Regions from separate parts of the Paenibacillus allorhizosphaerae genome, predicted to be linked through region 1. Evidence: predicted binding sites of a transcription regulator. Region 1 holds the regulator's gene; each other region holds the start of a gene.
The links. The regulator Rex, encoded in region 1, represses fermentation and respiration genes when NADH is low (regulators of the CRP and FNR family bind a similar motif). The targets are predictions, from matches to a motif close to TTGTGAAATATTTCACAA.
Positions count from the first base shown of each region.

Region 2: the regulator Rex is predicted to act here: its motif matches at 3,147-3,164, upstream of nadA (quinolinate synthase NadA).
Region 3: the regulator Rex is predicted to act here: its motif matches at 2,640-2,657, upstream of ACFQI7_RS27695 (DoxX family membrane protein).

Region 1 is NZ_JBHSRV010000002.1:730,942-735,958, reverse strand. Features, by position in the region: gene ACFQI7_RS12115 (amidohydrolase) at 1-156, opposite strand, end outside; gene ACFQI7_RS12110 (DUF47 domain-containing protein) at 473-1,093, shown strand; gene ACFQI7_RS12105 (inorganic phosphate transporter) at 1,151-2,152, shown strand; gene ACFQI7_RS12100 (redox-sensing transcriptional repressor Rex) at 2,212-2,835, opposite strand; gene dinG (ATP-dependent DNA helicase DinG) at 2,832-5,017, opposite strand, start outside.
Region 2 is NZ_JBHSRV010000021.1:44,829-49,845, forward strand. Features, by position in the region: gene tilS (tRNA lysidine(34) synthetase TilS) at 1-218, shown strand, start outside; gene hpt (hypoxanthine phosphoribosyltransferase) at 262-801, shown strand; gene ftsH (ATP-dependent zinc metalloprotease FtsH) at 873-2,831, shown strand; gene nadA (quinolinate synthase NadA) at 3,198-4,136, shown strand; gene nadB (L-aspartate oxidase) at 4,176-5,017, shown strand, end outside.
Region 3 is NZ_JBHSRV010000010.1:75,063-80,079, reverse strand. Features, by position in the region: gene ACFQI7_RS27710 (hypothetical protein) at 360-863, opposite strand; gene ACFQI7_RS27705 (hypothetical protein) at 1,049-1,381, opposite strand; gene ACFQI7_RS27700 (DUF2834 domain-containing protein) at 1,485-1,808, opposite strand; gene ACFQI7_RS27695 (DoxX family membrane protein) at 2,075-2,617, opposite strand; gene ACFQI7_RS27690 (hypothetical protein) at 3,049-3,438, opposite strand; gene ACFQI7_RS27685 (phosphatidylinositol-specific phospholipase C) at 3,929-5,017, opposite strand, start outside.

The sequences.
Region 1 (5,017 bases):
GCCGTCTACCTTCTCCGTATATTGCTCCAGCGGCTGCGGCAGCTGCTCACCAATATATGTAATCTTGTTGCCTTCAATCTCCATGTATCCATGAATCAAAGGCGAATCCTCATTCATCGTTATAAACGTACCGTTATAAATGATTGTTTTAGTCATTTTCGCTACACGTCCTTTACTTTCCGATTGCGACTCCATCCTCCAATGTACCCCTTTAAGCTCGTAAAATCAAGCATGTACTGTTATAAATTAGTATGGCTTCTTATAAGAAATTGTTCATGAACATCCTTTAAACGGGTGAAACTATGATTGCATTCCCATGATGTAGTATGTTATTTTTATTTTTGTGTGAAATCTTACAAATTTTCTACATAAATCTTACAAATTTCACTCGTTCCATTTGCTTTCAGTGTAGGGGTCTGTGCATGTGCAACACAAAAAAATACAGAGAAGAACAATTTTAGGAGGAAAAATCATGCTGTTTTCAAAAAAAGACGATACCGATTTTCTGCTTCTGTTGATCCATGCCTCGGAGAATACACTGGAAGCGGCGCAAATGTTTCGCACCGCCGTTATGGGGGACGAGCCGCCCGCGACGTACTATCCGAAGCTGAAGGAGCTCGAGAGCAAAGGCGACAATATTACGCATCAAATATTCAAAGGCTTGAACAAAGTGTTCATTACGCCGATCGACCGTGAAGACATTATGGAACTCGCTTCCAAGCTCGACGATGTGATCGATGGCATTGAAGCGACGATCGCCCGTTTCGATTATTTAAACATCACCGTCTCGGACAAGTATATGAAAGAATTTTCCGCAGTGATTGTGGCGAGCTGCCAGCACATCCTTGATTCCTTCAAGCTGTTGTCCAAAAAAAAATATTCGCAGCTTACGGAGCATACGGTACAAATTAACAGTTTAGAGAATGAGGCGGACCGTTTAATGCGCGAAGGCATTCGCGAAATATTTACGAATCCGAAAGACCCGTACCATGATTTTAAACTGAAAGAGCTGTATGAGCGGCTGGAGCAAACGACCGATGCTTGCGAAGACGTGGCGAATATTTTGGAGAGCGTTGTACTTCGATACTCCTGACGTTGTTCCTTCAAGTAAGCAAATTTTGGAACAACCAAGCTCACGTAGGAGGAATTTATGTTAACTATATTGATTATCATCGTTGCACTTGCGCTCTTGTTCGATTTTATTAACGGTTTTCACGATACGGCCAATGCGATCGCAACTTCGATATCGACAAGGGCGCTATCGCCGCGTTTCGCTGTAATGATGGCCGCCGTGCTGAACTTTGTCGGCGCGGTCTTTTCGTCGGAGGTAGCCAAAACGGTCGGCGGCAAAGTGGCGAATCCGGCTACGATCGAGAATGGGATGCACATCGTTATTGCAGCGCTGTTGTCCGCCATTATTTGGAACCTGGTTACATGGTATTTCGGCATCCCGTCTTCCTCCTCGCACACTTTGATCGGTTCGCTCGCCGGCAGCGTCATCGCCGGTGCAGGGGTTTCCTCCGTCAACTGGTCAGGCTTTAAGGAGATTGTTCTGATTCTGGTGTTCTCGCCTATCGTTGCTTTCGGTACCGGCTTTCTTGTGATGTGGATTATCAAAAAGCTGATCCTCGCTACGGGCAATCAGTCTCGCACGAAAATGAACCGCGTTTTCCGCTACCTGCAAGTCGTTTCCGCGGCGCTGCTCTCCTTCTCCCACGGCGGCAACGATGCTCAAAAGGCGATGGGAATTATCGTATTTGCGCTCGTAGCAATGGAATACCAAACCGATCTGGATGTGCCGCTGTGGGTCAAACTCGCGGCCGCTACGGCAATGGGACTTGGCACATCGATCGGGGGCTGGAGAATCATTAAGACGATGAGCAAGAAATTGTTGAAAATCGAACCGATCAACGGATTCGCTTCCGATCTGAACTCGTCCATCGTCATCCAAGTGTCCACGCATATGGGTATGCCTTTGTCGACAACGCATGTCATTACTTCATCGATCATCGGGACCGGTTCGGTTTTGCGGTTTTATGACGTCAAATGGGCGACGGTTACCCGGATGATCATGACTTGGATCATTACGATTCCCATTAGCATTGCGCTCGCTTATCTCATTTACAAAGTCATCTTCGTTTTCTCATCGTAATAACGAAAAAGACAAGCCTGCAGCGAATTGGCTCGCGATCAGGCTTGTCTTTTTTTTATCTAATCCAAGTAATATGCCAAACTTTGAAGCTCGGTCGTAAAATCGGCGTGATGCACCCGAATCTCGTTCGGCACTTTTATAATAATCGGCGCAAAATTCAATATCGCTTCGACTCCGGATTCCACGAATTGGTTCGCCACGGATTGCGCTTCCGCCGCAGGAACGGTAATGATGCCGATGCGCACGTTCAATTCTTTGATCGTCGGGCACAGCTCCTGCATCGGTTTGACCTTTAAATTGTTGATCGATTCCCCGACTTTGTTCGAAAGCGCATCGAACACGGCTACGATCTTCATATTGTCCTTTAAATAAGCGTTATAATTGCATAAAGCGCGGCCCAGATTGCCGGCCCCGACTAATGCGACGGGGATCACTTTATCCAGTTTTAAAATTTGCCTTATTTTTTCAATCAAATAATCGACGTCGTACCCGATCCCTTTTTTCCCGAACTCCCCGAAATAAGCCAAATCTTTACGAATTTGCGCAGGATTCAGGTCCAATTTTTGCCCCAAATCCTGCGAGGATACGGTTTGTACGTTTTTTTTATGCAATTCATTTAAAAACCGTAAATATACGGGCAGCCGGCGAACGACCGCTTCGGAAATTTTCATCGTTTTCGTCATGCTTCGTTCACATCCATCCACTGCTTTATTCTTGGCACCAACTGATTCGAGGGCATATGTTCGATTTTCGGACCCGGCAGCGAGTATAAAAAGTATTTGCCGTACGTTGTATCAATGACCCGGGTGTCGTAAATAATGACGATCCCTTTATCGGAAGCGGTGCGCACAAGACGGCCGAATCCTTGTTTAAAGCGAATCACCGCCTGCGGTACCGACAATTTCATAAAAGCGTTCTGGTTCAGCTTCTTGAGCTTTTCCGTCTTGGCCTCGACCAGCGGATGATTGGGCGGCTGAAAGGGCAAGCGTACGATCGCCAGACACGTTAGCGCATCACCGGGAATGTCGACACCCTCCCAAAAGCTACTTGTCCCGAGCAGTACGCAAGCCGGGCTGTTCTGAAACAGCCGCGTCAGCTTACTCCGGTTGCTGCTGTCCACACCCTGGCCGAGCACGTTGATGCCAAACGGAGCAAGCATATTTTTCAATGCGGTATGCGTGTTTTTCAGCATCCGATTTGAGGTGAACAGCACCAGCATGCGGCCTTTCGTTTCCAGCGCCACCTCAGCAAGCGATGGTATCAGTTTGTCCAGGAACTCTTTTTCGCCGCTGCTTCCGCCGCGAAGCGTAGGAAAGTCGCGCGGGATGGCGACTAGCGCCTGCTGACGGTAATTGAATGGCGACGGCAGGAGCACCGTCTTCAGCTTGCCGCCGTCGGCATCCTCCCGCCTCAGCCCTAATTGATCGCAGGTGTAATCGAACGATTTGCCTACGGACAACGTGGCGGAGGTCATCACTACGCTATCTTTGGCATCGAAGAAATGCTGCCGAAGCAACGCGCTCACATCAATCGGAACGCATGTAAGAAGCAAGGACCGGTTCTTGTTATAGCTGCCCGCTTCCAGCCAGTGTACATAATTGTCGTCAGGCATTGTGATGAAGAAATGCAATGCGTCGCGATGGCGCTGCAGCTGCTTCACGGTTCCACCCAAGTCGGTGACGAGGCTTTGAATGTTATATTCCTCTTGATGATCTTTCATCTCGCTGAGCATTTTATCGAGCCGCTTCAATGCCTCGTTGAATCCCGAATGCATGTTCTCTTCGATCAACGCCAGTTTATCCCAACCCGCAGGGAGCGAATCTTTCATTACGCGGTATACGTACGAACTGCCTTCGGTTTGCGACGGATCGCTGCGGGAGGCGACAAGCTGGTAAAACAGCTCCGTAATTTGATCCCATTCTTCTTTCAGCGAAATCAAATGATCGATGACTTGATCGATCACCGCGCACCATGCTTTCGGCCGTTCTTCCTCGAATATATGAATACGCGAACGAAGGGTCGAAAGCTGTCCGGAACGCGCATCTTTATACAACCAAAACAGCGTATTCATTAAGCTGTGATAATGCAGCTCAATGCCCAAATGCTTGCCTGCCACTTCTTCAAAATGATGCGCTTCGTCAATCACCAGATGCTTATACCCGGGCAGCAGCCGGTTTTCCGCGATCATGTCGGTGAACAGCAAGGAATGATTCGTTATGATCACATCCGCTGTATTTGCATCGTTTTTCGCGCGGTGATAAAAACATTTTTTAAACCATGGACAGTTGCGGTTCAAGCATGATTCCGAATCGCTCTGAACGGTATGCCAAAACTGCCTGCCTTTGCCGGCAAAATGCAGTTCTTCTTCGTCGCCGCGCTCTGTATCTCCAAGCCAAACGAGCATTTGTCCGGCGGTAATCCGATCGTCACGGCCGTTCTCAAAGTCAAGCATGTTGATTTTGTGCTCGAATTTGCGGAGGCACAAGTAGTGACTTCGGCCTTTCAATACCGCGGCTTTGAACCCGACAGGAAACAAATGCTGGAGCAAGGGCACATCCCGTTCGCGAAGCTGCTCCTGCAAATTGATCGTATGTGTGCTGACGACCACTTTTTTATCTTGCTTCAATCCGTAAAAGAGCGCGGGGATTAAATATCCAAGCGACTTGCCCGTACCTGTACCGGCTTCGATCATCAAGTGCTTCCCCTGTTCGAATGCGGATTCAACTTCTTTCAGCATTTGAACTTGGGATTCCCGGTCTTCATAAGCTTCAAACCGCTGCTGAAGCACCTGCTTCAAATGGTTGTAAAAATCGCCGAACTCCCCCGGCATCGCTTGAATATCCACTTCGCTGCGAACCGCTTCTT
Region 2 (5,017 bases), on a different contig from region 1:
TAAACGGAACAAAAAAAGTAAAAGATATGTACATCGACGCAAAGATCCCTCCGCTGCTTAGGGAGCGCATACCGATAGTGGAAGATGCGAAGGGAACGGTGCTTTGGCTTCCCGGCGTCAGACGCTCGGCTCATGCCGGATGCGGCGCCAAGACGGTACACTATCTACATATGAAGCTTCACATGCCGGAGAGTCCTCTTTTCAGCATGTCAAGATAATCATAATACAACCAATTTTAACTGAAAAGTGGGAGGATCTCTCTTGCAAAACGACGTACAAGAAATACTCTACTCGGAACAACAAATTCAAGACAAAGTAAAGGAGATGGGCGCTGCGATCAGTCGGGATTTCGAGGGGCGTAATCCACTCGTGATCTGCGTATTGAAAGGAGCCTTTATTTTTATGGGCGACCTTGTCAAGCAGATTGACGTCCCGCTGGAAATTGACTTTATGGCCGTATCCAGCTACGGAGCCACGACCAAGTCGTCGGGTGTCGTTAAAATCATCAAGGATCTGGACATTTCCGTTGAGGGCAGGCATGTCCTGATCGTCGAGGACATCATCGACAGCGGGCTGACGCTCAGCTACTTGATCGACGTGCTGGAACGCCGCAATGCGCAATCGATCACGATTGCAGCCCTATTCGATAAACCGGGGCGCCGCACCGTCGATTTGGATGCGGACTACAAAGGATTTGTCATACCCGATGCATTTGTGGTCGGCTATGGGTTAGACTATGCGGAGAAGTACCGGAACTTGCCTTATGTAGGGATCTTGAAGCCAGAAGTGTACTCCCATTAGCATTTCTTGAGATGCCGAGACTTGCTGTGGTACAATATACAATGTTGCCGTTTTTTGAGAGGAGGTAGGGGATGAATCGAATTATTCGCAATACGGGCTTTTATCTGCTCATTTTTTTGGTCACCGTCGGTATCGTACATTTTATCAGCACGCAAAATGATCAGAAAGATGTCATAAGCTACGATAAGCTTCAACAAGCGTTAGCACAGAAAAATGTCGAATCCATCATTGTGAAATATGACGCTCAAACGTATTTGGTTCGGGGGAAATACAAAAACGCGCCTGCCGCGGACAAGAAAAATTTTGAGACCCGTGCACCTTACAGCGACGAAATATTCAAGATGATTCAGACGAGCGAAGTACCAAACGTGAACATTGAGAAGATGGAAGGGGACAACGTTTGGATCAGCTTCCTTACCTCCATTATTCCGTTCGTGATCATCTTCATCCTGTTCTTCTTTTTGCTGAACCAAGCCCAAGGTGGCGGCGGGAAAGTAATGAATTTCGGGAAAAGCCGGGCGCGGCTTTACAATGAAGAGAAGAAGCGGGTTACGTTCGAGGACGTCGCCGGCGCTGACGAAGAGAAGCAGGAGCTTGTCGAGGTTGTTGAATTCTTGAAAGATCCCCGGAAATTTTCGGCCGTTGGCGCCCGAATTCCAAAAGGGGTGCTTCTCGTAGGGCCTCCGGGTACAGGTAAAACATTGCTCGCCCGTGCGGTTGCCGGTGAAGCCGGTGTTCCGTTCTTCAGTATCAGCGGTTCCGATTTCGTGGAAATGTTCGTTGGGGTCGGGGCATCGCGTGTACGCGATTTGTTCGAGAATGCTAAGAAAAATGCACCGTGTATCATATTTATAGATGAGATTGATGCGGTAGGCCGTCAGCGCGGTGCCGGTCTAGGCGGCGGTCACGACGAGCGCGAGCAGACGCTTAATCAGCTTCTTGTCGAGATGGACGGCTTCGGCGCGAACGAGGGCATTATTATCGTCGCCGCAACGAACCGACCGGACATCCTGGACCCGGCGCTTCTCCGTCCAGGTCGTTTCGACCGTCAAATCACGGTAGATCGTCCGGATGTGAAAGGACGCGAAGCGGTACTTAAAGTGCACGCGCGCAACAAGCCGCTTGCCAAAGATGTAAAGCTCGAGCAGTTGTCCCGTTATACGACAGGCTTTACGGGAGCCGATCTTGAGAATTTGTTGAACGAAGCGGCATTGATCGCGGCGCGCCGCAACCGCAAAGATATATCGATGGACGAGATCGACGAAGCGTTCGATCGCGTCATCGTCGGAACGCAGAAGAAAAGCCGTGTGATCAGCGAGCGTGAGAAGCGAATGGTTGCTTTCCACGAAGCAGGTCATACGATCGTAGGCGTCCATGTCGAGAACGCCGAGATGGTGCACAAAGTGACGATCATCCCGCGCGGACGCGCAGGCGGATATGTGATGATGCTCCCTAAAGAAGGCGAAGACCGCATGATGCAGACGAAGTCCGAGCTTCTGGATAAGGTAACGGGCTTGCTTGCGGGCCGCGTTTCCGAGGAGCTGTTCATCGGTGAGGTTGGAACGGGCGCATACAGCGACTTCCAACGCGCGACCGGCATTGTCCGCCGCATGATTACCGAGTTCGGGATGAGCGACAAGCTCGGTCCGATGCAATTCGGTACGACGCAAGGCCAAGTATTCCTCGGCCGCGATATCGGGCATGAGCAGAACTACAGCGACGCCATTGCCTATGAGATCGATCAGGAAATGCAGAGCATTATTCGCGAATGCTATGATCGCGCCAAAGAAACGTTAACGAAATATGCCGACCAGGTTCGACTCATTGCCGAAACGTTGATCGAGAAAGAGACGCTCGAGAAAGAGCAGATCCGGGAATTGATCGAAAGCGGCAAACTGGGTGCGATCCAGGAACCTACGCATAAGAACGACGACGTGAAAGTGAACATCCAAAGCCAACATCAGGAATCCGGCGACAATAAGCTGGATTTCGATAAAGAAGGTACGGATGACAATAAAGACGAGAAATAACAACAAACAAACCGGTGCGGCAAGCACCGGTTTTTTGTTTGGTCACAAGGAAATATATCGCTTGCGCTATGTACGCTTCATATGATCTTAACAATCGGGTACAGTCGGGAGGACGGGGAATCCGGTTATCCTTGGTCTGGGTAAAAACGAGGGTTTGGCGAGAAACTACACCTAAGGCGAGCAGGAAGCTTCTTACCGCATTGAAATCGGCGTTTATCGGAAGTTTTCATGGTTATTTAATCATTGACACAACAGGGATCGTTGTGTAAATTAGGTGTAAATCTGCAAGCGATAAGGTGCAAACCTTTAAGCTATTTGTGAAGGTTTTCACTAACTACCAGGTGTTTAGAAAAAGGATGGTGTACCATGGAAGCATTAGCGTTGGAACGCAAGGCCGAGCAGAACAGAGAACTGAAAGAGCGAATTGCTCAGCTGAAGAAGGAACGAAACGCTATTATTCTTGCTCATTATTATCAAAGGGATGAAATTCAAGAAGTAGCCGATTTCCGCGGGGATTCGTTCCTGCTCGCACAAAAGGCGGCTTCCACCGATGCGGATGTCATCGTCTTTTGCGGCGTTCATTTTATGGGAGAAAGCGCTAAAATATTGGCCCCTAACAAAACCGTACTGATCCCGGATGAGCGTGCCGGTTGTCCTATGGCGGATATGGTGAACGTCGACGGTCTGCGTGCTTTGAAGAAGCAGCACCCGAACGCCAAAGTGGTCGCTTACATTAATACATCGGCGGACGTGAAGTCCGAGACGGACATTTGCTGTACATCCGCGAATGCGATCAAAGTCATCGAGTCGGTCGACTCGGATGAAATCATATGGGTGCCGGATAAAAATTTGGGCGACTACGTATCCAAGTTTACCGATAAAAAGATGATCATCTGGGAAGGATACTGCAACACCCACGACATGTTGACCGTAAAAGATGTAGAGGAAATGAAGGCGCAGTACCCGAATGCCCAGTTCGTCGTTCATCCGGAATGCCGTCCCGAAGTGGTCAAGATGGGTGATTTTGTCGGCAGCACGACAGCGATCATCAAATACTGCCGCGAATCGGATTGTCAGGAGTTCATCGTAGGCACGGAAGACGGAACAGGGTATCAGCTGCGGCTGGACAGCCCGAATAAAAAGTTCCACTTTGCCACGAAATATTTGGTTTGTCCGAATATGAAAGTGAACAATTTGAAAAAAGTAGTCAAATGCCTGGAGACGAACGGCCCTCAGATATACGTACCGCCTCATGTTGCCGACAAAGCCAGAGCATCCTTGGAGCGCATGCTGCAGGTCAAGTAGCATGCGCTACTTCTCTTCTTGTAAGGATAGGTGGGACTTATGATTCCTCGTTATTTAGTCGATTTGGATCTGCAAAGCTTGCCGCAAGTACATACCGACGTCATCGTGATCGGTGCCGGCATCGCCGGTCTTTTTACCGCATTGAAGGCGGCGGAGAACCACAAGGTGCTCATGGTGACCAAGAAGTCGCTGCTCGACAGCAATACGCGTTACGCCCAGGGCGGGATTGCCGCTGTTATTTCCGATGAGGATTCGCCGGATTACCATCGGCAGGATACGCTCATTGCAGGCGCGGGGCTCTGTTCTTCCGACGCTGTCGATGTGCTTGTCCACGAAGGGCCGGCCGGTGTCAACGATTTGATTCGTATGGGTACGGAATTCGACATGGAAGACGGACATTATGCTCTGACCAAAGAAGGTGCTCACAGCCAGCGACGTATCTTGCACGCGCAGGGCGATGCGACCGGGGCGGAAATTGTCCGGGCGTTATCGGAAAAAACGAAGCAAGATGAGAATATCGAAGTATGGGACGATCATTTCGTGATCGATCTGATTACGGAAGACGGCGAGTGTTTCGGTGCCCTGGTACAGAAGCCGGACGGACACAAAATATTCGTGCGCGCCAACGCGACAATCCTTTGCAGCGGCGGCGCAGGACAGCTGTACCGTTATACGACGAATCCGGAAATCGCTACCGCGGACGGCATATCGATCGCTTACCGTGCCGGAGCGAATATACGCGATGTCGAATTCATTCAATTCCATCCGACATCGCTATGTTATCCGGGCGCGCCTCGGTTTCTCATCTCTGAAGCGGTTCGCGGAGAAGGCGCGGTTCTGCGAAATATTAACGGGGAACGCTTCATGGAGAAATATCACCC
Region 3 (5,017 bases), on a different contig from region 1:
ATTACAATACGTTTTCAGAATTATTGAGATTCACCTTGCTCGATCAAGTCCCGGATTCGCTGTTTGTTCATAATTACTGCGAAAAACCACAAATAAAAGTTTGCATAAATATCTGTATATCGAAAACCTTTACGCTGGAAGCCCATGTGTCCTCTGTAACGTATATCGTGGCCCCCCTTAAAGTCCGAACCTCATTTTGTCACTTAACCCATAAGTTTGCCGCTTTGGCATGCTTATGCTTCCAAATTACCGCGGCAATCTTATGCTTCCAAAAACAAAAAGCCCTTGAATAACAAGGACTTTCTTCGATACATCCATAGCTTCGTCTAAGCATTACTCCATTGAACTATCGTCTCCCGTTAGTTGAATATTGCTGCTTCTTCAAAAGCCATTCTAAAGACCTCTTTACTTTCTTTTATTTCGATACTTTTAACGTTTGTTAGATATCTGCTTACTTTCTGCTCATCAATATAAGTGAAAGTACCGCGTAAATCTTTATGGTGAATCAGCCAGCGTAGAGTTATCACAATCGAATAAAAGATGTTTGGAAACTCTCGCTCAATTTCACTTTGGCGTTGTAATAATGCATCCATGTATTTTTCAAAATCATGGCAATCGTGAAGTTCTTTTTTTGTCCTATAAAAGGGAAATCCACTGCCATCTTCCCACTCGGTTAAAAGTCCTAAAAACGCAATAAGTGACGCTGATCGATATCTAGTATTATTATCATCGAAATGCAAATGGTAAGGGTATAGAAGACTTGTACACCAATCGAAATCAACGATGCCCCCTTCCTTACGAATGCATTCATACAATAAGTTTACTTTATCTTCTAATTTAGAATAGTCTTTGATATTGCTCACCTCAATTTTTTACTGTCCATTACATATTAACACATATTGGAAGTAACCTGCCCGTTAGCGGGGAAAATGCCGCCGAACATTCGCGGCGGCCATTTGGTGTAAATCATTGAACTAACGTTACCCGTTAGCGTAACGACGCCTCGTGATGCACTGTATTGAGCTCTCTTGGATTTTCTACAATTCATTTATTCATTAAAAAACCAGTTTTCTGGTAGCCCTCTCCAGGATTTTCTATGAATATCCCCTACAGTATTAGTCGCTCGGTACCATGCAATGTACTTATTGTCATTTATTGAGTATGTCACTTTATAATACGCATTTCCAACTATATCTTCATTATAAGGAGTTTGCTTTCCATTAATTTTTACTATATTAATGACCTTTCCTTTATGAGAAGTGATCACCCTTTCTATTTCTTGTTTATTTTCATCATTTCCTGTGAAACTCACAATTATTATCAATGCTATAAGAAATAGAAACCCTAACAAAATGATTATGACCTTGTGGTTAGTTTTCATCGCAAGCTATCGCCTTTCAATGATCAGGAGCAGGTCGCCGCAGCGCCTGCTCCAGTTCTGATGATTGCACTATCGTTATCCGTTAGCGCAAAAGTGCTGAAATTCAGCCTTGTAATTTCTTCACGATGTGTATTTCACGAAGTAATAAAAATAAAGGAAGGCCTAAAGAAACACCTACTACAAGAGTACCTATAATCGGCAACCATAACGACCTCATACCATTTCTTTTGCCTTCGAAGAGAATGAACCCAATAAGTACAATTGCTGATACTAAAACATCCATCCATGCAAATGATCCAATGCGCGTTTGGGTTATTTCTTCTACTAATTGAGACATATCCAAGCCATTCTGAATGATCCATGGAAGAAATTGCGAATACGGCAACACAACTCCCAAAAACGCTAATATTCCATAAAAGTATTTCAACGAAAACCCTCCCCAAATCTCAAATATAGAATATATCACTTTAGTATTTCTCATATCTTATCTATTTTCCTTTATTTGCAACTAAATTAACCTGCCCGTTACTTCAATGAACTCAAGGAAGATCTGTCCTTGTGGCAGCTCCACGTTATCGTTCTCCGTTAGTAAAACCAGGATACAAAAAGCTGGTTCTGAATCGCCATCCGTAATCTCAAACCATTCGATATGCAAAAAAAGTCTCACAAGTGGATGTGAGACTTTTTTTGATTTTAAGCGTGGGCAGGAGTTGGTTTCGTACCCGTTCCAGCCGTTCGGTCAATATGATCTTTCTTATTGGTGAACAGCTTACGCAGCATCGGCATGAGGTAGTAATCGAGACCGTATCTACCTGCGTTTGTACCAGCCATAAAAACGATACCGCCGATCAGTACTAACCAAGGATTCGTGTTTACAGTGCCGGCGAACATGAACATGAAGTTCATCACAAGTCCGAAGAACGCCGCCGCGGCAGTCAGTCCACCGAGGATAAGTCCAAGACCGACCAGGAATTCACCGAGCGGAATCATGAAGTTTATGATCTTCACATTTGGAAGTGCAAAGTTATTCACGAATGCAGTGAAGGTTGGATATACTAGCTCGTTTGTTGCCTTATCAACAATCGGTTTTGCAACCGCATTTTTTAAGAATCCCCCGGCATCAAATCCGCCAGTTAACTTATGCCAGCCTGCGTTAAGCCACTGATACCCAAGATAAAACCGGACGAACAGCAGAATCCCTGCCGCGTATTTATTTTCTCTAAGCCATGTCATCATGACAACCATCTCCTAATTTTAAAAGTGAAATTTTTCACTTGATATTTAAATTAGTAACCTTTTTCCGTGGCTGATGCCATTCAACAAGATCGTTTGAAAAACCGTTTGAACTGGTTCATGGTTCATTTTCCTTTCGTTCTTCACTCTTCCTTACACCTTTACTTTAACATGCTTGGTAGAGGGTTCACATCGGGGCATTACCTGATTTCTAAAGGAGAATCTCCTTATTCTAGCGTGAGGTAAATCACAATGTATCAGCACAATAATCCCTATGCTTTATTCAGGGAATTCCCTAGAAATTTTCAGGGGAGCATTTTAATAAATTCAGTTATTTTGTGAAGATGTCAAAAGGAGCTGCCGCGGCAGCTCCTTGATCGTGTTTGTATAAAGTCCTTCATTGAACTATCGTTACCCGTTAGCGGAAAACACGGTTAGCGTGATAACCACTTCTTCCTCATTGTCAATAAAAGTATAACAATTATTAAAAACACGCTAATTGAAAATAATTTTCCTTGAATTAATCTTTCCAAGGAAGGCGCAATATTCATTACTCTCCATAGACTCCAACCCTGATACAACAAACATCCCACGTAAATGGATAATGCGGTTATCCAGCCCCATGTTCTTTTACTTAGAAGAACAACCCCTGCAATTAGCCACACCAAGGAGCTTATTGAAACAGAGTAAAATGCATAATACTCCCCAAGTGAAAGATCAAACTGATTTTCAAAAACCAGAGTTAATGCTTGGAATAAAAATATAACACCAATCGTGATTTGAAATATTGAAAACGATTTGGTAAATGTGACCGGACTCATCATCCAACCTCCTCACCAAGCTATAAATATAAATCTTTAGACATAATACCATAATTATGCAGTAGGTGATTATTTTATTATGTTACCCCACCCAAGTATTTCCTTTTAAATAGGTTACGCCATAGATAACTGCCCGTTACTTCAACAGAAGACGGCAACCGATCGACTGGCCGGCTGCCGTCGTGTTTGATTGAACTATCTATCGTAACCCGTTAACTTAATAAGCCGCCGCTTTCGATGTAAGAAAAGCCTACCGCGATTATGCGCATATGTTTGTGTCGCGAAACGTTTATGCACATATGCTTGTGTCGTGACACTGCGACACAAACATATGTGCTTTCAAATAAAAAAATCCCCAATTAACGGGGATCTCAAAGCACCTATGTTTGAGTCGTCGGACACCGCGCAAAAACACATTTAAAAAACCCACCATTGAAATCACATGGCAAACGCAGTACTCATTCAACGTTTTTTCTTAAATCCAGCGACGAAACTATAGCAAAAATTTATTGGATGCAATGATCTTTTCAACCAAACTTGTAATCGGTTTATTCGGAAAATCCATGATGATCGTACCTATTCGCTTCGAAATTACTTGATCCAAGTAGCTATACATGTGGGAATTTAGACCTTCAATACCCGGGCTTCCTTCTGCTACCGTATATGGATAGGCGCCTGCCGATGTACCGGATGTGAAGTTCAGGTACCAGTCCTCAAGATTGCCTTCTTGAGCCTGATCCAATAGGGATTTCACATGATCCCATTTCTTACTGATTTGGAACACTGTTGGTACTTTATATTCATCTTGAATGCGAAGTATAGCACCTGGATTATTAATGGAAAACGTAGCATTATCATTCCAACTTGCCGCATCAATGCCCATCGCAGAATTTGCTCCAAATCGTCGGACTAATACAATTTTACCCCGAACCTGATCCAAGGTTGGTATTGTGTCCCCGAGGTACCACATGGATTCATTACCTTCGAGATACCATCGAAACGTATCTTCAAAGCTCCTCGTATCATTTGCATCATCATATTCATGCTTAACAGACATAATAATTGTTTCTCTCGGATGCGCTTGCAGGAAATTTAGACAGACATCTCTGACTCCACCTCCGAACATCAAGTGCTGAAACATGACGCCGTGGTGAATTGCGAACCTGTCTTCGATATGCCGACAGCGGATGTCAATAAAACGAATACCAGAATCCAGCTGTTCTCTGAGGCTTTGCGTTTGACAAATCGCCAGATCTCCTCCATACAGAGCACAAGTGTCGTGAGTGCCAGGAATGTTGAACTCTGACAGTTTACTGCTTCCCGATACTTTGTCCATCCAACCGTTTGTAGGGACACGAATGGAAATCGTGATCTTGTTCCAGTTATCACCAGATATTTGTGTCGCGATAAACTTTCCTGCACTCTCTCCATCCATTCCTATCTCACGCTTATGATCATGACGAGCATCGTACTGATTGTTTCTGAAAGAAATATAATCGCCATTCTGGAATTCCACATGAAGCCTGTACCATGCCGAGCCTGCCCAATAATTGAGTTCTTCGCGCTCTTCTCTAGATGCATA